3 regions of the Sporacetigenium mesophilum DSM 16796 genome follow, and region 1 is predicted to be linked to each of the others. Evidence: riboswitches for the same ligand, from Rfam matches in the RefSeq annotation. Region 1 holds a riboswitch; each other region holds the start of a gene.
The links. A riboswitch is a leader RNA that binds a small molecule or an ion and turns the genes downstream of it on or off. The one in region 1 is predicted to bind lysine.
Positions count from the first base shown of each region.

Region 2: it holds a riboswitch for lysine, as region 1 does, so the genes downstream of both, BS62_RS10810 (acyl-CoA dehydrogenase) here and BS62_RS03015 (APC family permease) in region 1, are expected to answer to the same signal.
Region 3: it holds a riboswitch for lysine, as region 1 does, so the genes downstream of both, lysA (diaminopimelate decarboxylase) here and BS62_RS03015 (APC family permease) in region 1, are expected to answer to the same signal.

Region 1 is NZ_JCANUR010000001.1:588,461-596,858, reverse strand. It holds gene BS62_RS03015 (APC family permease) at 1-1,363, opposite strand, end outside; lysine riboswitch at 1,484-1,666, opposite strand; gene BS62_RS03010 (prolyl-tRNA synthetase associated domain-containing protein) at 1,757-2,245, opposite strand; gene BS62_RS03005 (GyrI-like domain-containing protein) at 2,340-2,963, opposite strand; gene BS62_RS03000 (glycine betaine uptake BCCT transporter) at 3,114-4,616, opposite strand; gene grdH (betaine reductase selenoprotein B) at 4,680-5,990, opposite strand; gene BS62_RS02990 (glycine/sarcosine/betaine reductase component B subunit) at 6,002-7,327, opposite strand; gene BS62_RS02985 (TetR/AcrR family transcriptional regulator) at 7,629-8,258, shown strand; gene BS62_RS02980 (HD-GYP domain-containing protein) at 8,383-8,398, opposite strand, start outside.
Region 2 is NZ_JCANUR010000013.1:28,928-37,325, reverse strand. It holds gene BS62_RS10820 (electron transfer flavoprotein subunit alpha/FixB family protein) at 1-143, opposite strand, end outside; gene BS62_RS10815 (electron transfer flavoprotein subunit beta) at 161-943, opposite strand; gene BS62_RS10810 (acyl-CoA dehydrogenase) at 960-2,099, opposite strand; lysine riboswitch at 2,227-2,405, opposite strand; lysine riboswitch at 2,599-2,778, opposite strand; lysine riboswitch at 2,922-3,100, opposite strand; gene BS62_RS10805 (class I SAM-dependent methyltransferase) at 3,258-4,013, opposite strand; gene BS62_RS10800 (GNAT family N-acetyltransferase) at 4,047-4,511, opposite strand; gene BS62_RS10795 (hypothetical protein) at 4,549-4,737, opposite strand; gene BS62_RS10790 (GNAT family N-acetyltransferase) at 4,778-5,293, opposite strand; gene BS62_RS10785 (GNAT family N-acetyltransferase) at 5,365-5,787, opposite strand; gene BS62_RS10780 (hypothetical protein) at 5,897-6,061, opposite strand; gene BS62_RS10775 (metallophosphoesterase family protein) at 6,217-6,957, shown strand; gene BS62_RS10770 (ABC transporter substrate-binding protein) at 7,011-8,003, opposite strand; gene BS62_RS10765 (ABC transporter permease) at 7,984-8,398, opposite strand, start outside.
Region 3 is NZ_JCANUR010000011.1:44,767-53,164, forward strand. It holds gene BS62_RS09890 (sensor histidine kinase) at 1-1,008, shown strand, start outside; lysine riboswitch at 1,066-1,240, shown strand; gene lysA (diaminopimelate decarboxylase) at 1,378-2,700, shown strand; gene BS62_RS09900 (hypothetical protein) at 2,751-2,975, opposite strand; gene BS62_RS09905 (AAA family ATPase) at 3,159-4,196, shown strand; gene BS62_RS09910 (DUF3226 domain-containing protein) at 4,198-4,974, shown strand; gene BS62_RS09915 (4Fe-4S binding protein) at 5,110-6,573, shown strand; gene BS62_RS09920 (calcium/sodium antiporter) at 6,764-7,717, shown strand; gene BS62_RS09925 (M24 family metallopeptidase) at 7,833-8,398, opposite strand, start outside.

The DNA of each region.
Region 1 (8,398 bases):
TTCTATCAAAGTATATATAAAATATTATACCAATTGCTGGAACAAGTAACCCTATTATTGAAGTTTGAGGATCTTCGATAAATGTATTTACCATTAACCCTAAGAATACTAAAGTTGTTAATATTACTGTAACAGGATATCCAATTACTTTGTAAGGTCTTTCAGCAGTTGGGAACTTTCTTCTATAAATCATAACTGCATATACCCCTAGTGTATTAAACAACATTCCTGAGAATACAACTAATGAAGTTAACTGATTTAAGTCTCTTAATAATACTAATACAATAGATATTATACATTGTACTATTAAAGCATTATGAGGAACTTTGTGTACAGGGTGTAATTTTTTAAAACTTTCAAAGAAGTGACCTTCTTGGCTCATTGCATAATACATTCTAGGGAATGCTAATATACATCCATTTAAAGCTCCAAACATTGCTATTACCATGCCTACTATAACTAATATACTACCTGTATTTCCCATTAACTTTTGTGCTGCATGTGTTCCTAAGTAATATTCATTGCTTGCTATTAAACTTTGAATTTCTTCAAAAGGTATAACTCTGTATATAGAATAATTGAATAATGTATATAATATCGTTATTGAAACTATTGATATAATTATTGCAAGAGGTAGGTTTTTCTTAGGGTTCTTTACCTCTTCAGCTACAGTATTTAAATTTGTCCATCCTTCATATGCCCACAAACTTGCAACAACTGCAAAAGCTACCATACTAATAATTGCTCCGAAGTTAAAATCGCCAGTTACTGGAGCTAAACTTAAATCAGGTGTTACCTTTCCAAATATAAGTCCTAAAACCATTATAATTCCAATAGGTATTAATTTTGCAACCATTGATATATTTTGAAGTCTAGATCCGAATTTAACGCCAAAATAATTTACAACTGTTAATATTATTATAAGTGCAATAGCAACAAATTTAACTGTCCATTCTCCCATAGGAAGTATTGCAGTTAAAGCACTTGGAAGTGCAATTGCCAGTGCTGCAATAGAACCAGGCCCTGCTATTAACCAGTTATTAAAACCACTTAAAAAACCAACTATAGGTGAATATGCTTTACTTAAATATACAGTAAGTCCTCCAGCTCTTGGGTCTGATGCACCGAGTTCTGCGTAACAAATACCACCTAATAACGATATTACTCCTCCCAAAACCCAAGTCAATAAGGCTAGCCCTAAACTCATTCCAGTTCTCATTAATACATATGAACCTAGATAAAATATTCCAGAACCAACCATTATACCGCCTAAAATACTTACTCCACCAAATAAACTAATTTCTTTTTTAAAACCCGAATCCCCACTTTGAATTTGTTGTGATTGTGCTGAGTTATTGTTCATTGTTTTCCTCCCATTTTCTTCCATATTAAAAAATTGTAATAAAAAAACACCTAACAGGCTTGTCAGGTGCTTATGTAAACATAGCAAAGCTAAAGACAATCCTCTCTCCTTTCTGGCTCAATGTGAGATAGCACAACATCAAAGTATCGAGCATATACAATGATGACAGTCCTGTACCTATTTGATACAGACCCAGCAACAGACTTTGGTATCTGATGCTTCGGCGGTGGCTCCTTTTACTATATGTCATAGGTTCCCGACCTCGATATAGTTACTCTTAACAACCGCGCCTCTACCTCACCCTTAAGGATGAGGATTTTTATGAAGTTTTGATTTTTTATAGCTTAACACTATATTAATATGTTGTCAACATTTTCTATATTACTATTTGTTCTAAATGTTCAAATAGTGAATTTTATTTCCATTTTGTTCCACTAGCTTTTTAAGGCCGTCAAAAGCAATCCAAACTGTCGCTGTATTTTCATTAGGATGAACACCAAGTTTTTCTTTATTTATCAAATCTCTATCAAATACAACCTCAACTAAATGATCTTCATCATTTACAACACCTAGAGGAGTTACGGCACCTTTACTAAGGTTTAAATATTTTGATAGTCTTTCTTCAGATGCAAAACTCAAACCAGTAGTCCCAAGTTGCTCTCTTATATTTTTTAGGTCTGCTTGCTTGTCCTTGTTTAGTACAACAAGAAAATGTCTTTTTCCCTTTGCATCTCTAATAAATAAATTCTTGCATACATCTCCATGATCAGAAATACCTAAATCATCCATTTCCTCTATTGTATAAACTGGTGGATGGTTTGTCACCTCGTATGAAATGTTTAATTCATCAAGTTTTTGAAATACCTTTTGTTGCTGTTCCATGTTATCCCTCCTATTTAATAAAATTCCCTAATACTATTATAACCTTTATTCCCAATTAATGGTACTTATATACTAATATTATATTCAATATAATCTAAATCTCTTTTACAGAAAATCTTAAAACAGTTTTTAACTTAGAACTCTCTGTTTTTCTTGGATCTGATAGATATATTTCTCTGTGAAGTTTACTAGCTCTTGTATACCCATTTTCATCACAAAACTTCTCCATTTTATCAAAGCTTTCAGGCTCATCATCAAAACTTCCTATGTGCATAATTTGACAACTTAATCCATCAGTTATTTCACCAAATACTAATTTATCAAGAAATGGATTTGACTTTTTCTTTTTTGTTTGTTCTAAAAATTTCTCAAATAATTCATTTGTCAAAAAATCTGGTTGTCTTATCATTATTGTGTATTTAAAATTATCCTTATCAGTTGCTGGCTTTGTCTTATCAATTAAGTCCCAAATTCCCTCAAGTGGAAAAACTGTATATTCATAGTATCCATTTGGAACGTAATTGCTTTTATATGACATTTTAACAGCATAACTTACACTATATAATGCTTCTGTTGCCTTTGCAAATTCCTCATTATTTGGGTTTCCACTACCACTAACCATTATATATGGCATCTTAGGAACATCAATAATTGTTGGCGTTGTTTTTGGTACATAAATGTGCTTATATGTTTTTCTATACTCTATCTTTTGGCTCATATTTGCGCTCCTTTGTATATTTTTAAGCGTTTTAATCTCTAGTTTATTATAACATAATTTGGAAATCCCTAACCTATATCTGTTAATAACTTTATACACTAAAAAGCGCCAGCACGATTAATAATAACCTTACTGGCACTTTATCAAATATTACTGTTCACTTTTTAGTGCTTTCCAGAGAGATACACATGCAAAAATCATTACAAAAATAAATGGGAACGCCGCAGCAACTGAAGCTGTTTGAAGTGCCTTTAATCCTCCTGCAAGAAGTAATGATGTTGCAAGAAGTGATTGAATTATACCCCATATAATTTTCTTTGAATTTGATGGATTAAGGTCTCCATTAGAGCTAAGCATTCCTAAAACAAACGTAGCAGAGTTTGCTGATGTTATAAAGAATGTGCATAACAAGAATATTGCAATAACTGAAAGTATTGTTCCTAATTTATAGTGACTCATAACAACAAAGAACCCTGTTTCAGGAAAAGCTGCAATATTTTTTAATGCTTCTATATCTAAAACACCATTAATTCCTAAATTTAATCCCATTGTTCCAAATGTAGCAAACCATATAAATGATGCTATTGATGGTGCAACTATAACACCTAAAATAAACTCTCTTATTGTTCTTCCCCTTGATATTCTAGCTATAAAAGTTCCTACAAATGGAGCCCATGCAATCCACCATGCCCAGTAAAAAATTCTCCAACTATTTAGCCATGAATTATCTCCAAAGGCTTCGATTTGTAAGCTATCTTGTATTATAGTCCCTAAATATGAACCGAGTCCATTAGTTAATGAATTTATTATTTTTACTGTGGGTCCTATAATTATTGCCAATAACAATAAACCAAATGCTAAATATAAATTTATATCTGATATTATTTTAATTCCTCTATCAATTCCATCAACAGCCGACCATATAACAATTACAGTTATAACTAAAATTATTATCATCTGAACTATTTGATTTTCAGGAATTCCAAAAACATATTTTAATCCGCTATTTATCTGCAAAGTCCCTATTCCAAGTGATGTTGCAACTCCTGCAACTGTTGCAAATACTGCTAAAACATCTATTGTTTTTCCAATAGGTCCCTTTACCCCTTTTTCCCCAATTAATGGCTCAAATATACTACTTATAAGACCTGGCTTGTTTTTTCTAAACTGAAAATATGCAAGTGCAAGACCTATAATAGCGTAGTTTGCCCATGGGTGAAATCCCCAGTGCATAAATGATGCTTTCATGGCAAAATTTGCTGCTTCTACAGTTCCAGGTTCTATTCCCGGTGGAGCTATAAAGTGTGAAATTGGCTCTGCTACACCCCAAAATACAAGGCCTATTCCCATTCCTGCTCCAAATAACATTGCAAACCATGAAGCTGTATTGTAGTCTGGTTTTGAATTATCAGGTCCAAGTTTTATGTTTCCATATTTACTAAATGCTAACACTAAAGCAAATATTACAAATATTAGCATTGATAATAAATATGCCCATCCAAAATTGTTACTTAAAAAACTAAGAAGTGCATTAGCTGTGTTACTAAAACTATCCTTTGCCAATATAGCCCATAATACTATACTAAATGTAATAGCTAAAGAAATATAATAAACTTGCTTATTAGGCTTTTCTATCTGTGTAGGCGTTCCCATATAATCTCCCCTTATCTTACAATAGGCATCGCCTTATAGGCGACGCCTTTTGATTGTAATAAATTATATTTTTACCTTAAATACAGTTTGATCGTTTATTTCAGTAGCTAGTGCATCTAATGCTACACCTACTCTATGGTAACGTAATTTCCATTGCTCATCCTTAGTTGTACTTGGGTCTCCTAATGGATAAGGTATTGAAATTGTAGGTACTATTCTATTTGATCCAACAGTTTTAGAAACAGGTATTAAGTTAGCCATTTGAACTATAGGGAATCCAGCTCTTTCTATTTCTTTTACCATCGTTGCACCGCAACGAGTACAAGTACCTCATGTAGAAACTAGGATTACTGCGTCAACATTATCCTCTCTTAGGAAAGGTACTATTTCCTTTGCCATTCTTGAAGCTTCTGCCTGTGTTGTTCCTGTTCCAACAGTTGAGTAGAAGTAATTATGAAGCTTTCCTATTTTTCCTTCACTTTCATATGCTTTTAATGCATCTATTGGAGTTATAACATTTGGATCTGCATCAGCTGCTGCTGGGTCAAATCCTGCATGTATAGTTTTATAAACTCCGCCAGCTAAACTATCAACACCATCAATACAATATCTACCCCATCTTGTTGCTGAAGCTGATTGAATTCTATCAGGATTATCAACTGGTACTATACCTCCAGTTGTAACAAGTGCTATATTAGCTTTACTTAAGTCTTTTACAGCAGGAGCTATTGGAACTCTATCTGCCATAACTATTTTAAGCTCTGTTTCGTATTTCTCTCCATTTAATTTTTTAAGTAACATATCAACAGCTCTGTCATACGCTGGCTTTTCATCTTTTCTCCAAACTTGATGTCTAATTCCCCTTGGATAATAGCTCTCTTCTTTTGCACCTTCTATTTCTTCACCTTTTAATATTTTGTTTCCAAGTGCTGCCATAGTTTTTATGTCTGATCTCATTTTTGCAGCGCTATTTCCACCTACTAATATATACATATCTTTTTTGAACATTTCAACACCAGGGTTTTCTACATGCATAGAAGTGATAACCGGTACATTGAATTTTTCTGCTACAGCCTTACAAATATGTCCACAAGCAACTCCATATCTTCCTGCTTGGAAAGCTGGCCCTGCTAAAAATATGTCAAACTCTTTATCTTCTAGAAATCCTAATATAGTATTAATTGCTTCTTCAGTATTTGAACCCATAAAGTTATCACCACATATTATTGTATGTGTAACCTCTGCATCTATTTGTTTATTAAGTTCCATAGCTGGACCTACTAATCCTTCTCTTATTTCTGGAACAAAATCTGCCTTATCTTCTCCCCCTACTTGCCCAAAGAATTGATTTATATAAAGTATTGCTTTTTTCATAATTGCACCCCCTAAAAATCCTTCATAATTTTAGTTGACCATCCTATTACTTGATCTCCACAGAACATTGCATTGTTTTCCATTATAATTGAACCATCAGGTCTTACAGAAGGCCCAAGTATTTCATCATCAGCCCATCCACCAGATACTCCGTCTCTTGCAAGGGCTTCAAGTTCACCAATAACTGTTTCCATTGGAGGTAATTCTATAAGTTGTGATACGTTTCCTGATGAAACTATTGCAGTCAGTTTTTCATCTAGTGTTACAAGTGGTTGAGATTGACCATCTCTACCAGTACACTCATTTGTCATTCCAACAGTTTTTACCCCAGCATCTTCAAGTGCTACTATACAAGCTACAAAGTCAGCATCTGGATTTCCATATCCTTCTTCAGCAACTATTGCACCATCTGCACCTAAAGATTTTGCTAATTGTGCTACAAATAACGCAGATCTTTCTTTTTGGTCTAATGCAACATTTAAGTTTGACATTATAACTCCAAGAAAGTTTAATGTTTTGCCATGTTCTTGATATAATCTTTTTATTGTTGGTGCGTTTTGGAAATCATATGTAGACCATTTTGATGAGCATGGCATGAAACTTCCTGATATTACTGCACCATCAAGTATTTCATTTGGATGCATATATGTTGGAACCATATGGTTTGCATCCCAACCATAAACTAAATCGTTGTATCCATCCTCTTCCATTTGAGATTGAGGTTGCATTACATATACAACACTAGGAAGGTCATTAACTTCTTGTTTTCTTTTTGATATAGGCTCAAGTTCATAAACTTCAACTTCCTCTGGCTCCATATCTTTAACACATGTAGCTATAAACTCTGCTAATTTGTGTCCTGCTTCTCTTAATGCTTTGTTTTTCTTTTGTTGCTCTCTTTTTTCAAAATCTTCATTTGTATCAGCAACAAGAACTATATTTTTAAGGCCTGAGTAGTAAGTATATTTAGCTCCTTCTCCACTCATATCTATTAATCCATCTTGGAATCCACCCCAATGTTTTCCTACAACAAGTAAACTACATCCCTTTAAAGCATGAGTTTTTCCATTACCAGCTTGCACTAAATCTCCAGTATATCCTGGGAATAATGGGTCACCATTAACTTTCACTCTTGGTTCAATAGCTTCTTTTACAGGGAATATCCTAACTTTATCACCAGGTTTTACAATATGAATGTCTGCTCCTATTAGACGTTCGTCCTCATTTACAAAGTCCAAAGCTTCCTCTTTGTTAATTGTCAAAACTCCATCTGAGTACGATGTCTTATCCCCAAATACTATGTCCCTAACATAAAAGTTGCCTAGTTCAAGTTTCATTCTCTCCACCCCTTTAGAATAAAATATTAATTACTATATTACTATGTAATCATGTTTAATTTTATAACCATGATTACTTTGATTAAATTTTAACATTATGTTTTTGTCCTGTCAACGTTTTCCTCACAAAAAATTCCAAATATTATATTTTTTATATGCAAATATGTTTTAAGATATTTATTAGGTTGTTAGGTAATTTTTAAATTTTTATCATTATTCAACTTGTGATATAATATATTTTGTTACAAATTTAATGAAGATGGTGATTTAAATGGATAATAAAGAAATACAAAGAAAACGCATGCTTAGTTATTTTATTGAAGCTACAAATGAAATTATCGAAAAAGAAGGTATTGAAGCCGTAACTATAAGGAAAGTTGCTACTATGGCAGGATATAACAGTGCTACACTTTATAACTACTTTGAAAATCTAAATCATCTTTTGTTTTTTGCTTCACTTAAATATCTAAAGGATTATGCAGAAAACTTACCTAAATTCACTAAAGGCTCAAAGGATCCTATTGAAACATATCTCAATGTTTGGCGATGTTTTTCATATCATTCATATTCGAAACCTGAGATATATTCATTGATTTTCTTTAATGAATTTTCACACTCAAAAGTTAATGATTCAATTAAAACCTATTATTCTATATTTCCTGAAGAAATCAATGAGGATTCAAAAGATTTTTTGCCTATGCTTCTTGAAGATAATATACATATGAGAGATTATAATATTCTTAAATCTGCTGCTGACAAAGGCCTTATTAAAGAAGAACATCTACATGATATAAATGAGATGAATGTTCTCATTTACCAAGGTATGCTTTCAGGATTGTTAAATAAAAGTAGAGACTTAACAGTTGATGAGGCAGTTGAAAAAACATTAAAGTATATTAAAAAAACTTTAAAAGCCTACATGATAGATTAAAAAAATTCGCTACGCTCATGTCGCCAACCACCAGTTGGGACCTTGCTCAAGTGTAACGGATAAATTATAATATCCTTATAATTTAAAAGGGCACATATTGTATAAATATGTGCCCTTTTTTGATTTAATTATTTTTAAGC
Region 2 (8,398 bases), on a different contig from region 1:
CCTAATATTACTGCTGTAAGTTTAGAACCTAATTTATCTGCTATTTCTCTTCCTTTTCCTAAAAGTTCTACTGATACACTTTGAACTTTTTTATCTCTTTGCTCTACGAAAACCCAAACGCCTTTATATTCTGAAATACTCATATTTAGCCCCCCTTAAGTTATATAATGTATTTTTCCTTTAGTTTTTCAACTATTATTTGTGCTCCTTCTTTTGCATCTACATCAAATACTTTACCAGCAGATTTTGCTCCCTTAGTAAATGATTTTTTAACTTTAGTTGGAGAACCTTTAAGACCCATATTTGCCATATCAACTTCTATATCATTAACATTCCATATTTCTACTTGCTTTTCTCTATAAGCATCAAATATGCCTCCTACACTCATGTATCTAGGCTCATTCATTTCCTTTAATGTAGTTATAAGACATGGAGTTTTAACTTTTATTTTGTGGTATCCATCTTCAAATACTCTTTTTAATACAAGATCTTTTTCATATACATCTAGATCTTCTACGTAACTTACGTGAGGTATTTGTAAATGTTCTGCTATTTGAGGTCCAACTTGTGCTGTATCCCCATCTATTGCCTGTCTTCCAGCTATTATAAGATCATAATCTAATTTTTTAAGTGCTCCTGCTATTGTACTTGATGTAGCCCAAGTATCTGCTCCTGCAAATGCTCTATCACTTAAAAGTATTGCTCTATCTACACCCATTGCAAATGATTCTCTTAATGCTTCTTCAGCTTGTGCTGGTCCCATAGTAATTACTGTAATATGAGCTCCTATTTCATCCTTAAGTCTTAAAGCAGCTTCAAGTCCACTCTTATCATCTGGATTTATTATACTTGGTATCCCATCTCTTATTAATGTTCCTGTTTTAGGATCAAGTCTAACTTCTGTAGTATCTGGTACTTGTTTTATACAAACAACTATATTCATCTTTAATCCCCCCTATTTATTTAAGTACGTTTGCTGATATAACCATTCTTTGAACTTCTGAAGTTCCTTCATATATTTCAGTTATCTTTGCATCTCTCATCATTCTTTCAACTGGATATTCTCTTGTATATCCATATCCACCGTGTAGTTGTACTGCCTTTGTTGTAACTTCCATTGCAGTTTCTGAAGCATATAATTTCGCCATTGCAGCTTCTAAAGAATAAGCTACTCCTCTATCCTTAGCTTTAGCAGCCTTGTAAACAAGTAATCTTGCTGCTTCAGTTTTAGTGCTCATATCTGCAACTTGGAATTGAGTATTTTGGAAGTATGATATTGGCTTTCCAAATTGTCTTCTTTCTTTAACATAAGAAACAGTTTCATCTATTGCTCCTTGAGCTATACCTAAAGCTTGAGCTGCTATTCCTATACGTCCACCGTCTAGCGTTTTCATAGCTATACCAAAGCCTTTACCTTCTTTACCAAGTAAGTTTTCTTTTGGAATTCTGCAGTTTTCAAATATAAGTTCACAAGTTGCAGACCCTTTTATACCAAGTTTGTGCTCTTGTTTTCCTATGCTGAATCCTTCAGTTCCCTTCTCAACTATAAATGCTGATATTCCTCTTGTTCCTTTAGATTTATCTGTCATTGCCATAACTATGTAAGTTTCAGCATATCCAGCATTAGTTATAAATATCTTAGAACCATTTAATATGTATTCATCTCCATCTAAAACTGCTGTAGTTTGTTGTCCAGCAGCATCTGTTCCTGCATTAGGTTCAGTTAATCCAAATGCCCCTAATTTTTCTCCCTTTGCAAGTGGAGTTAAATATTTTTGTTTTTGTTCTTCTGTTCCAAATTCATATATAGGTGCTGCACATAATGAAGTATGAGCTGAAACTATTACCCCAGTAGTTCCACAAACCTTAGATAATTCTTCTACTGCCATAGCATAAGCTAAATTATCTGCACCTTGACCGCCATATTTCTTAGGAAAAGGTATTCCCATAAAGCCATATTTCGCTAATTTTTTAACAGTATTTATTGGAAATTCTTCCTTTTCATCTACCTCTTGAGCAAAAGGTTTAACCTCTTTGTCAGCAAATTCCTGATACATTTTTTGGAGCATGTTATGCTCTTTTGAAAAACAAAATTCCATTGTAATTCCCCCTTTGATTATTGGACTATATTGTTTGTGGTTATGAATAAAAGACGTTGAAAGATTTCCAGTACTTTTTCCTGCAATAGAAAAAAGCTACTCATGTAATGAAAACCCTTCTTTTCACTACATAAATAGCTCTCCATAATAAACTATGGCAGTTATAGGGCATTTCTGCTCTATACCCAAGAACACACTTAAGAACAAATATATTCTTTCGGCAAAGAAACCATTCACCTTTAATATCGGAGGTTCTTCTCCTTAACACCTAAAGGTTACCCTTTTCTTCGCACCTCTATTTATGATAATTTTTAATTTTTCCTTTATTCATAATCTTTATTTATTACTTGAATTTATTGTAAATCATTGTCTAAAGTTTGTCAATCATATTTTTACAGTCGTAATTTTCAGAAAATACCGCAATTTAATATATGTATATGTAGTTAATTTTCTTATAATTTAAAAGAGCTATTTATGTAATGAAAATCTTTATTTTCACTACATAAATAGCTCTCCATAATAATCTATGGCAGTTATAGGGCATTTCTGCTCTATACCCAAGAATACACTTAAGAACAAATATATTCTTTCGGCAAAGAAATCATTCACTTTTAGTATCGAAGGTTCTTCTCCTTAACACCTAAAAGTTACCCCTTTCCTTTGCGCCTCTATTTATGTTAATTATTGTTTTTATAATATTCTCAATATTCTTAATCTAATTATATATCTACAGTTATATTTTGTCAATTAATTTCATGGAAGTTTTTAGAAAATATTAGAAATTAAAAAAGCTATTTATGTAATGAAAATTTTTATTTTCATTACATAAATAGCTCTCCATAACAATCTATGGCAATCATAGGGCTTTGTGCTCTATAACCAAGAACATACTTAAGAACAAATACATTCTTTCGGCAAAGAAATCATTCACCTTTAGTATCGGAGGCTCTTCTCCTTAACACCTAAAAGTTACCCATTTCCTTCGCACCTCTATTTATGTCTAGTTACGTCACATTCCTATTGTTGTTTTTATTTGTAATTTTTGAAGTATCCTATGTTTTTATTATATATTTTTATCCATATATTGTCAATATTGTTTCATATTTGATTTTTTAATCATAATATATTTTTTGATTATTTTAGCCTATATTCATAATCCTATTTTTTAATTGCTCTCGTTGTATAGAAAGTTGGTATATTGAATTCATGTAGTTTACCTGCACCGTTTGTATCTTGATATATATCTGTTAGCATAAATCCTGCCTGTAATTGTCCACCTATTTGTTCTTCAATGGTATGTGAGAATTGAATTCCCCAGTCATTTTTTATTGAATCATCATACTGTTGATTATCCTTTAGCGGGTTAAATGGCAATTTATAGGTTACCTTTGTTTCTTCGTCATTGAAAATATAATTAATACCATTATCTAGTCCTGATAATAATATTCCGCCTTTTTTTAACACCCTATAACATTCTTTCCATATAGGAAGAACATCCTCAACATAGCAATTAGAAACTGGATGAAAGATCAAGTCGAAGGACGCATCCTCAAAAGGCAAAGGCTTTGTCATATCCGCCCTAACTGTTTTAATATCGTAGCTTTCTCTTTTCGCTACTTCATTTTCACTTAACAATTGTTTTTCTGAGTAATCCAATACCGTACACTTTGCACCTAATGCAGTAAATATAGGCATTTGCTGACCACCACCAGAAGCTAACCCTAATATTTTTTTATTCTTCATTTCACCAAACCATTCCTTTGGTACTGGTTTGGTAGGTGTCAGTAAGACAAACCACTCATTATTTTTAGCTTTTTCAAAAATATCGTGGCTAATAGGTTGGCCCCATTCCCAGCCTTCCTCAACCCACTTATCAAAAATTTTGGAGTTAATTTCTGTATAATTTTTATCCATATAAACCGCTCCCCTTTTTATATATTAATCAGTTTAATAAACATAAACTTCTGACTGCCATTTATCTATCCATCCATCATATACAAAACCTAATTTAAGCAACAAATTTTTAGAAGGAATATTTTCTTTTTCAGTCATGGCTATTATTTCACAGCCGGAATATTCTGCTTTAAGTTTTGGTAATAATACTTTCAAAACTTCACTTATATATCCTTTTCGAGAATGAACTGGATCAATAGTATATCCAATTGTAATAGTTTTTTCTTTTTTTACTAGATATAAATCTCCTAAAAGATTATCTGTGGTATTATGAACAATAGCAAGTTGAATTCCATTTTCAACATTTAAAGGAACTAATAATGCTTCTCTATATTCATCTTTAGTTAAATTCTTAAAACTTTGATGCTTCATCCACTCTTCGTTATTTCTATAAATCATGAATGAGTCTAAATCTTTTTCTTCAAAGGACCTTAATATACATCTATCCGTTTCAATCACAAAATCACCCCATTTTAAATTTTTTTGTAGCTAATGTTTACTGACTTTTATCTTTTCTAAATATTAAATTTGTTATAGTTCCTAAAATAAAAGCAGGTATTGTACTCAATATCAATATCCCAATTATAATATTAAACGATATATTATATACTTGAACTACAGGTAAAACTACAGAGATTATATAAAATATTATATAATCTAATTTTCTAAACGATGAAAAATTCATGTTATCCCCCTATCCTAAATACTTCATTAGCTACTTAATACTATATTTCTATCCAATATCTTTGAGTTGTTTCTCCGTCTTTAGTAACTTCATTTTCTAATACTCCGCCATTATTTATTATAGTTCTTGCTGATGCAATATTTTTTTTATTACAAATAATTAATACTCTTTTCATACCTAATCCTTCTACTATTGATAGTGCTAACGCAAGTGCTTGAGTTGCATATCCTTTTCTACGTTCAGAAGGCCTTATTCCATAACCTATATGCCCTCCATGGTTTAGTAAATAATCATTTAACTCATGCCTTATATGTAAAGAACCATAAATTTTCTTATTTTCATCTACTAAAAAATATATTGAAGCTGGGACAAAACCTTTGTCATATGCTTTATTAGTTTTTTGTTCACTCCATTTATTTATTAAATCCTTATAAATAAAATTACTTCTTATTGATGCAGACGGAATAATATTTTCTCCTAATTTCTCCCACTCGTCTATATACTCATTGTATTCTTTTTCTATTTCAAGATTTGGTTCTATTAACTTAAATATCACGAAACTCACCCCTTTATTTCATTAACAACTATGTAATAATTTATAGTTTAGATATAAACTAAATATAACTTTTATTCAGTAAAATTATTTTTCTTCATTTTCTCTGGGTTAAGAAATAAGGCCATTCCTGTTTTCATTTTTTTAAAATTAAGTTTTTCATAAAAAACTTCTTTGCCAGGGGCAGCATATAATATAAAGTTACATTGTGGTATACGTTCTACAATGCTATTTACAATTGTACTACCTATCTTTGTCCCTTGATATTGTGGTACTACTGCTACATCGTATATAGCAGCTTGATAAGCGCCATCTGAAATTGCACGACCAAAGCCAATTAGTTTATCTTCATCAAAGACAAATACAACAGTGTGGCTGTTTTCAAAGGCCTTCTTATGTATTTCCCCTTCAAAATATGCCATACCTACATTTTTTAATGTATTTGATACAATATCCCAATGTATGCCTTCACAATTATATTGAATTCTTAAATCCATTTATTCCCCTCCTAAATACCTTAAACAAATTTATTAGTTCTATTATTATATTATAAAGTATTACACAAAAAAAGACGACAATTGCCGTCTTATATTACTAATATATAAATTACTCTTTATCTTCTTCTAATGACTCATTCGTATCGTCTGCTTGGCCACCAGTTGTATTTTCGCCTTGTCCAGGATTTGATTGTTCATTTTGATCAATTGATTTGTTAGTGCATCCAGCCAAACTTAAAATTATTAATCCAATTAATGCTATTTTTTTTATCATTTTTATTTTCCTCCTAATATTGACTTTAAATATATTATTTTATTAATAATGTAAATTTATTTAACAGAATTTAGTTTAAATTGAAAGTTAAACCTAATAATTTAATAAGTTTTTGGAAATACATTAATATATAAATATATTAATCGGAGGTATTTATGAAAATTGGTTTAATAACTGATATACATGGAAATTATCCAGCTCTAAAAGCTGTATTAGATGATATTGATAAAAATAAAAATATAAGCGAAATTTACTGCACTGGAGATATGATTGGAATTGGTCCAAATTCAAATGAGGTGTTAAATACACTTTTTTCTAGAGATAATATACATATGACTTTAGGAAATCACGATGAATATGTTTTAGCCTTATTAAACAATGAAGAACATCCTCCTAGAGATAAGAAATCAATTGAACACCATAAGTGGATAGCTAATAGATTAGATAAATCTTTGGCATCAAAGTTAGAAAAACTACCACGTTTTATAAGAAAAACCTTTTATAATAAATCTGCATTGTTTTTACATTATCATATAAAATCAAATATGATAAATGAACACATTAGCAAAGATCCTTATCATGAAATTGTTCAGCCATCCCTTGAAAACCTTAATAATCTTTTTGATGAATGTAGAGAAGATATTATATGTTTTGGACATCATCATCCTCTCCATTTTTTCAAAACTGAAGACAAGATTTATTTAAACCCAGGGTCTCTAGGTTGTTATCACAAGCCTATAGCTCGTTATGCCATAATATCCTTTGATAATTATAGTGTAGATGTTGCACTTAGAGAAGTAGAATACGATAATACTGAATTTCTTCAGACTTTTAAAAACTTAGATATTCCGAATAAAGAATCTATTTTTGAAGATTTTTATGGAAATCAAATTTAATTTCCTTTTAATATAAAAATCCAGCAGTACTTAAGCTGCTGGACTTTTATATATTATTTAAATAAATCTTTGCTATTAACTTCTTTTTTAAGCAATTTCTTTTCTTTTAACCACTTAGCATTCTTAGTCCAGTTTTCTTCATCTTGGGTTAAGAATTTACCACTTTCATTTTCCATAAGAGGCATTAATATTTCTAAGCTCTTTTTTTCTATTTCTGAATCAAGTGGGAAGTTTTCATTTTGAACATTTAGCACTAAATCTAGGGCTTTATCAGGATTGCTCTTAGTATATTCAAATCCTTTTTTAGCAGCATCTAAGAAAGCTTGTATAGTCTCATTATTATTCTTAATTCCATCATCACTAGCTATAAATGCTAATTCATAATTGTTAGGTACTCCATAGTCTGCTGGGTTGAAAGTATCTAATTGTATTCCTTCTTTTTCTAATAATATCTTTTCATGGTTTATGTATCCGCCTATTATTCCATCAACTCTTTTAGTTTGAATTGCAGCCATTAATTCATAACCTACATCTACAAACTCTATCTTTGAAGGGTCACCACCAGCTTCACTAACCATTGCCATAACAGTTTCCTTATCAATATCAAAAGATGGATAACCTATTTTTTTACCTTCTAGATCCTTTAGTGTTTTAACCCCTGCATCCTTATTTACCATCAGTTGGTTTAGAGAACTTCTAACTATTGCACCAACTGACTTAACAGGTATATCTTCACCTCTAGCTAAAATTATTTGCTTTGGATAACTTATAGCTAAATCAGCTTGACCTGATGCTACTAACTTAATTCCATCATCTGTACCTGCTGGTGTAATTAAATTAACCTTTAGCCCTGCTTCTTCAAAATATCCTTGTTCCTCTGCAGCATACAAGAATGAATGAACTGCATTTGGATACCAATCTAATAAAACATCTACCTCTTTTAATTCTTTAGTAGCCTTTGTCTCTCCCTTAGTAGAACATCCACTTAAAAGCAAACTAAACATCATAACAACTACTAATAAAATACTAACCTTTTTTGATTTCATAATTATCCTCCTTATTTCCTCTTCTGTATTTTAATAAAATCTTTTCTAGTAAAAAGCCTATTGAAAATAGGGTCATTCCTAAAAATGATAAAACTAACACTCCAGCAAAAACTGAATCAGATTGCAACATTCCTGATGCTCTTTTCACATATATACCTAGTCCTTTTTCAGCTCCTAACCACTCTCCAATAGTAGCCCCTGCAACACTATAAGTAGCAGCTATCTTAAAACTACTTAAAAAGTTAGGTAATACAGAATTCATATGTAGTTTGAAAAATATCTGTAACTTACTTCCTCCTAATGCTTTTAATACATCCTCTAAGTCTTTGTCTACACTATTTAACCCATCTAAAGTACTTATAACTATAGGGAAAAAACAAAATAACACTACAACT
Region 3 (8,398 bases), on a different contig from region 1:
ACTGTGTTTAAGGTTAATGCAACACTACAACCTATTGATGAGGCAGCTACTGTAATTTTAAGGTTTGCACCTTATATAGGGGTAATAATATTGTTAATGTCTATTATAAGTGGATATATATACTCCAAACTAATATCAAAGCCCCTTATACAATTAAACTATGTAGCAAAGAGAATGATTGGTCTTGATTTTGATACAAAATGTGAAGTTTATTCTCAAGATGAATTAGGTCAACTTTCAAATAGTTTAAATGAACTTTCATTTAGTTTACAAAACACCATGAATGAATTAACACAAGCAAATAAAAAACTACGAAATGATATAGAAAGAGAAAGAGAACTAGAAGAACAAAGAAAGATATTTGTAGCTACTATATCACATGAACTAAAAACTCCTATAACTGCTGTAAAAGGACAACTTGAAGGAATGATATACAATATTGGTTCTTATAAAGATAGGGATAAATATCTTAAAAGGTCTTTTGATATTATGGAACATATGGAAAAACTAGTTTATGAAATGATGGAAATATATAAACTTGAGAGCACTGAATTTAAACCAAGTGTACAAAATATAAACATATCAAATATGGTATACGATATATCAAAGGGCTTTGAATACTTTTTAATATCTAAGGATCTAACTATAGTAAATAAAATACAAGATAACTTATATATAAAGGGTGATCAACAACTTATTAGAAAAGCAATATCAAATGTAGTTAATAATGCTGTAAAATACTCAAAAGAGAAAGAAAAGGTAATTATTAGACTATATGAAAGAGATAGTAACATAGTACTAGAGGTTTTAAATACAGGAGCGTTTATAGAAGAAGAAGAATTAACCAAAGTTTTTGAACCTTTTTATAGATTGGAGAAGTCTAGAAATAGAAATACAGGGGGAAGTGGACTAGGTCTTTATATAGTTAAAAAAATATTAGAGTTAAATAATATAAGTTATGAGTTAAAAAATGTAGAACAAGGTGTATTATTTACTATAATATTTTAAAAATTATGTTTACAAATTTACAAATTGTAGTATAATATAATTTAATAAAAATAAATACAAAAAGATAGAGGTCGCGTTATCAAATAGTACTATTGTGGAGATAAGCACAGTGAAACAATAGGAAAGGTGCTAACGCCGAAATGTATAAACGATGCTTTAAGTTTATATGTTGGTGTTGTGCAAAACATGTACAACATTGTCACAAAGAGATTTGTGGAGAGCTATCTTAAGTTCGTGAGTGCTAATAAACGTTTTTGAATTAGTATTTAAGAGCCTAAGGATAGTATATTCCTTGGGCTTTTTTTATTACGAAAATTAAGATGTTACTGCAAAATCTCCATTGTATTATAACTTATGGAGGTAATGATTATGATTGAAAGAGTAAATGGAACACTATACTTTGATGGATGCAACACTGTGGAGTTAGCTAAAAAATACAAAACACCACTATATGTAATTTCTGAGAGTATTCTTAGAGAAAAGGGAAGCGAAGTAAGAACTAGTTTTTTAAATAAATACGAAAATGTTAGAGCTGTTTATGCATCAAAGGCATTTTTGAATTTAGCCATATGTAAGATTGTACAAAGAGAAGGGTTAGGTTTAGATGTAGTATCTGGTGGAGAATTATATGTTGCTATAAGCGCTAATTTTCCTATGGAGGATATAATATTTCATGGAAATAATAAGTCAAAGGAAGAACTTATTATGGCAGTTCAACATGGAGTAGGCAGAATAGTAGTAGATAGTATAAGTGAACTAGAGTTGCTAGAAGAAATTTGCAAAAACTTAAATAAAGAAGCTAATATATTATTTAGGATTACTCCAGAAGTAGGCGCTAATACTCATAGATATATAAGTACAGGTCAAAAGGATTCAAAGTTTGGAATTCCATTACTTCAAATAGATGAAGCTATAAAAATAGCTATATACTCAAAGTATATAAATTTTAAAGGTATTCATTTTCATGTAGGATCTCAACTATTTTCAAATGAATCGCACTTAAAAGCGTTAAGAGTAGCTATAGGCTGGATAGAACATATAAAAAATGAATACAATTACGAAATAGAAGACCTAAATATAGGCGGAGGATTTGGTATAAAATACGTTGAGGGCGATATAGAAGTTGGTTTAAATGAGTTTTTAGAACCGGTAATGAAAGAATTAGAAGATGAGTTTGAAAGAAGAAATTTAAAAAGACCATGTGTAATAATAGAACCAGGGAGATGGTTTGTAGGAAGTGCTGGAATAACATTATACAATGTAGGAAGTATAAAAAATATAGAGGGTGTTAGAAAATATGTATCAATTGATGGAGGCTTAAGTGATAATCCAAGAGTAGCACTTTATGATGCTAAATACTCTGCAATAGTTGCTAATAAAGCAAATGCTATAGAAAAAGAAATAGTAACACTAGGTGGAAAATACTGTGAATCAGGGGATATACTTATTAAAGATATAGAGTTACCTATAGTAGAAAGAAATGATATATTAGCTGTATTAAATACAGGTGCATATAATGACTCAATGTCTAGTAATTATAATAAGGCACTAAGACCTGCTGTTGTTTTAGTAAGTGAAGGAAATAGTTATGTTATTAAAAAAAGAGAAAGCTACGAAGATTTAATATCTAAGGATATTGTTCCACCTTGTTTAATAAATCTAGATGAAGCTGCATATGACGAAATAATCTAAAGCCTTAATGTGGATTTTCCACAATAAGGCTTTTTTTGAGCAACGAAATTTTAATTATAAACATCTAATCCTACTCCGAGTAGGGAAGATAATGCAATCAAAGCAAAAAGAGCTATCATATAAACTCTATCAAAATCCTTACTAGCAATACTTTTCTCTACAGCATATATACAAAATAAAAGTATACTGCCTAATACAAATATTATATACCTCCCCATGCCAAAAGTATTAATAAAGGACTCAATAACATTGAAAAACGCATTAGAATTACTCATAAACCCCCCACCCCACCAAATATAATAATTAACAATTGATATAGAAATAGTTATATATTTAAAAATATTTAACTATATATAATACTATAAAAAGAATTATATATAGTTAAATATTTAAATATTGTAAAAAATCTGAAAATTCAAAAGGCTTGTTATACAATATTTTATGCAGGGGGAAGTAACTTGAGTCATATAAAAAACATAAAAATAGAAAATTTTAGAAAGCTAAAAAGTATAGAACTGAAAGATACAAAAAACATAAATATACTAATAGGAGAAAACAATAGCGGAAAGACTAGTATACTTGAGTCAATAATGTTTTTAGAATACCCGGAGGATATAAATAGATTAATTTTATTGTATAAAATAAGAGAAGTATTAAAAAATAACGAAAAAAGAAGTTGGTATAAATCATTTATAAATATGTTTAATAAAGAATTGGAGACAAAAAATATATCTTTTAGCGCTCAAGTTGAAAATAAAAAAATACAAATAAGTATAGGTGGGTACGAAGAATATTTATTTAGATTAGTAGATGAAGAACTGCCTATATCAGTATTTAGTGGGAAATATAAGTTTACTATAGATGATAAAAAATATGAGAAGAACTTTTCACTAAGAGAAGATAATTACGAAATTTTATATAAAGACAACAATTTATTTATTCCTATGAAGTATATATCTCCTATAGATCATTATATTCAAAATAGATATGTTAATTATATAAGCAAATCTATAAAGCTAGGAAAAAAACAAGATATATTGGAAATGATGAAAATATTTGATAAAAATATTGATGGTTTTGATTTAATAACAGAAAACAACACTACATCTTTATACATTAATCATAAGATAAATGGAATTTTACCTATATCTGCATTTGGAGATGGAATAAAAAAGGCTATAACAATATCATCTTCAGTAGTAGAAGCTGTAGATGGAGTATTACTTATAGATGAAATAGAAACAGCTATACATGCAAGAGCCCTTAAGGATTTTTTTAAATGGCTTATGGAAATATGCAATAGATATAATACACAGATATTTTTAACTACACATAGCATAGAAGCCATAGATGCACTAATAGAAGGGGGCATAGACTATATTGATGATATTGCATGTTATAGATTAGAAAGTGATAATAATGATACCTATGTTAATAGGTTTTCAGGGGAGCAATTATATAGTATAAGATCTAATATGGGTTTGGATGTGAGATAGTATGAGATATTATTATTTTTTAGTTGAGGGTCCTCATGATGAGGCTGCTATTGGAAAGGTACTTCAATTATTAGGATTAAGACAGATAAGAAATAAGGAAGAAATACCTTATATATGGCAAGGGTTAATCCCAAATAAATATCCTTTTGTAGAGGGTAGATTGGAAAAAATAAGTCCTATTCCAGATTTTTATAAGTCTGATAATGTATGTGTTGCAATAAAAGCAGCTTTAGGAGAAACGAGAATAATATCAGAACTAAATAATACTGTGTCAATAATGCAAAGAGAACAATTAAAGCAATTAAATGGAATATTAATAGTATGTGATGCAGACAATAAGAGCGCAAGTGAAAAGTACAATGAGTTCATATTAAATATAATAAAAAGAAAAGAATTAAATTTTGATGAAACATGTTTTACAAATAAAGAAGGCTATTTTAAAGATATAAAAATAAAATGTGACATGTATGTATTCCCTAATAATAAAGATTGTGGAACTCTTGAAGATATATTATTAGAAGGTGCAAAGATTCAATATGGGAATTTATTAGAAAACGCCGTAAACTATATAGAAAATGTTGATGATAATTACAAAAGTAAATTATCCATATCAAAACATAAAAAAGCAATTATAGGAAGTATGGCTAGTATTTTAAATCCTGGAGTTGCAAATCAAGTTTCTATAAAAAATGATAAATGGATAGATTATAATAATATATTTAAAAGTGAAAAAACAAAGAGTTTATATAATTTCATCGAAAACTTTATAAAGGATTGATTTAATCCGCATAAATAGATTATGACATGTCTATTTATGCGGATTTTAATTTGCACATTTCTAAAACTCTGAGCATATAATATCTATAAATCTATATATATTAATATTTAGATTAAATAATTTGGAGGGGTTGTTATGTCGTCATTTAACATTAAGGCTAATCGAACATTTACATTTATTAGAAAATGGGCATGGATTTTTACTTTACTAGTAGCTCTAGGTGGGCTTTACTATCCTAGGTTAGGTATTTTGGTTTTACCTATTATGTTATCACTTACTATTGTATCTTTCTTCAAAGGTAGATATTGGTGTGGGAACCTTTGCCCACATGGAAGTTTGTATGATACTGTTTTATTAAAATACAGTAAGAATAAAAAAATACCTAAATTTTTTCGAAGTAAAATACTAGGAATTTTATTTTTTTCCTGGTTTGGATTTAATATAATAAGAAAGTTAATTAAAGTATCTTCAATTTATGGAACTGCACCGTTTTTAGATAAATTAGGGTTTATATTTGTTGCAAGTTATTTAATGGTATTAATTATAGGTGTTCCTTTAAGTGTAATTTTTACACCACGTACATGGTGCCAATTTTGCCCAATGGGGATGCTTCAAACACTATCATATAAACTAGGAAAGTTATTAGGAGTAGCAAAAGTAACTGATAAGAAAATAACTATAAAGTGTAAGGATATGTGTCATAATTGTGGCAAATGTTCTAGAGTATGTCCAATGCAGTTAACTCCATATTTAGAATTCAATAATAATAATCAATTTGATAACGAAAAATGTATAAGATGTTCAACTTGTATAGCTAATTGTCCAGCAAAAATACTCTCATTATCAAGTAAAAAAGAATCATGTAATATTATAAATAAGACTGATATTACATCTTGTGAAGACAGAAAAAATATAAAAGCTAAGATTGTTAATATAAAAGAATTAACTGATAACATCATAGAATACACATTTGAATTTGTAAGCCCTGACAAGGTAAGTTATAAGGCTGGTCAGTATATTCTTATAAACATACAGGATAATCCTTATACGAATCGAGCTTATTCAATTTCATCGTTTAACGAAGATGATTCTATGCTAAGTATAACAGTAAAAAATGTGGAAGATGGATATGGAACTCAACTAATGTACAAAAACTTTAAAATTGGACATTGTATTGAGCTTCAAGGTCCAATGGGAAATGAACTTGTTGTTGACAAAACAGCAGAGAAAATTCTATTACTTGCAACAGGTATAGGAATAACACCATTTTTATCAATAGTTAATGATATAATAAAAAGTCCTAAAAACATAAAAAATGTAAAACTTGTATATGGTGCAAGTTATGAAAAAGACTTTATATATGATAATGAACTCACAAAACTATCACAGAGTGCTGAAATATTTGAACATATAAAAGTATCTTCTCGTGACAAAAGTTTTAAAGGGCCGCACGGACGTATTACAGATATTGTTAGAGATATTGATTTAACTGATTACAAAATTTATATATGTGGATCAAGTCCTGTAGTTACAGATACAATAAACTTCTTATGTGATTTGGGAGCTAATAGAATAAATATATTTGCAGAAGGTAACTAAATATCTCAATAAAAAGGTTGGTATTTTTTATACCAACTTTTTTAAATTTTTGTAATAAATTGTAAAAATTATACAAACCATACATGAAATAGTGTATAATGTTTTAGGGCAAAATAGGTATTATAATTATATTTAAATTTAAAATAAGTATAATTAATGAAATTTTTCAGATAGAAAGAGAGGCTTTAACATGAATTATTTAATTTTACTTATAGGATTTGCATTTTTAGTTAAAGGTGCAGATTGGTTTGTTGAAGGGGCATCATCAATAGCGAGATCGTTTAAGATACCACCAATAATTATAGGTCTTACAATAGTTGCCTTTGGGACAAGCGCACCAGAAGCAGCAGTAAGTTTCACGGCAGCATTACAAGGAAATAACGATATAGCAATTGGGAACGTAGTTGGATCTAATATATTTAATATATTAGGTGTCCTAGGTATATCCTCAATAATATATCCACTGTCTGTGAAAAAGAACACTATAATTAAGGAATTCCCATTTGCAATATTATCAGCATTGGTACTTTGGGTATTATCACATGACATTAGACTTCAAGGGTATTCAGAAAACTTTTTATCAAAAGCAGATGGTTTAATACTTTTAGCTTTATTTGGTATATTTATGTATTATCTTATAGAGATGGCTTTAACATCAAAGGAAGAAATGGATGTTGAAGAAGGAAATAAAAATTTAACTGTTTCTAAAGCTATAGTTATATCTTTAATAGGACTTGTAGGTATAATATTAGGAGGTAAATGGGTTGTTGATGCAGCTTCAGTTATAGCAGTTAGTTGGGGAATGAGTGAAAACTTAGTTGGACTTACAATAGTTGCTATAGGGACATCTTTACCAGAACTTGTAACATCAATAGTAGCTGCAACTAAAAAAGAAAGTGATATAGCTATAGGGAATGTATTAGGTTCTAACTTATTTAATATATTCTTCATATTAGGTGCATCCGCTATAATAAGTCCAGTAGCTGTTAATAGTATAGTATTCTTTGATATGATATTTATGCTTATAATAACAATTATAACTTTTGTGCTTGCAGCAACAAGAAGAACAATAAACAAAACAGAGGGAATAATATTAACTTTAATGTATGTAGGATATATGGCTTATATAATAATGAGAAACTAAAATTCGCTGCGCTCATGTCTTAAGCGGCATTGAGAAACAGGTACGTTGCTCAAAATTTGCTACACAAATAAGAGGCTTTAGATTTAATCTAAAGCCTCTTATTAATTTCCAACTATTATCCAACTATTACTAACTCTTTGTTAGCTTTATTTAATATTTCGCAACCATCTTCAGTTACTAAAACTAGGTCTTCTATTCTAACTCCAACTTCACCAGTTAAGTATATACCTGGTTCTATAGAGAATATCATACCAGGTTGTACAGTATCTGTATTTATAGAAGATACATCACCCATATCATGACATTCTATACCTATAGAGTGTCCAGTTCTATGAGTAAAGTATTTACCATAACCTTTAGATTCTATATAGTCTCTAGCAGCAGCATCTATATCACAAAATCTAACGCCAGGTTTAACTATTGATATAGCTCTTTTGTTAGCTTCTAAAACTATATCAAATACTTCCTTAGATTTATCTGATACTGACTTATAAAATACTGTTCTAGTCATATCTGAACAATAAGAATCTTTTACACATCCGATATCTATTATAACGCAATCTCCTTCTTTAACAAGAGAATTATCTGGTTCATGATGAGGGTCAGCAGCATTAGCACCAAAACCTATTATTGGATCAAATGAAAAACCGTCAGCTCCTAATTCTTCATATATAGAAACTA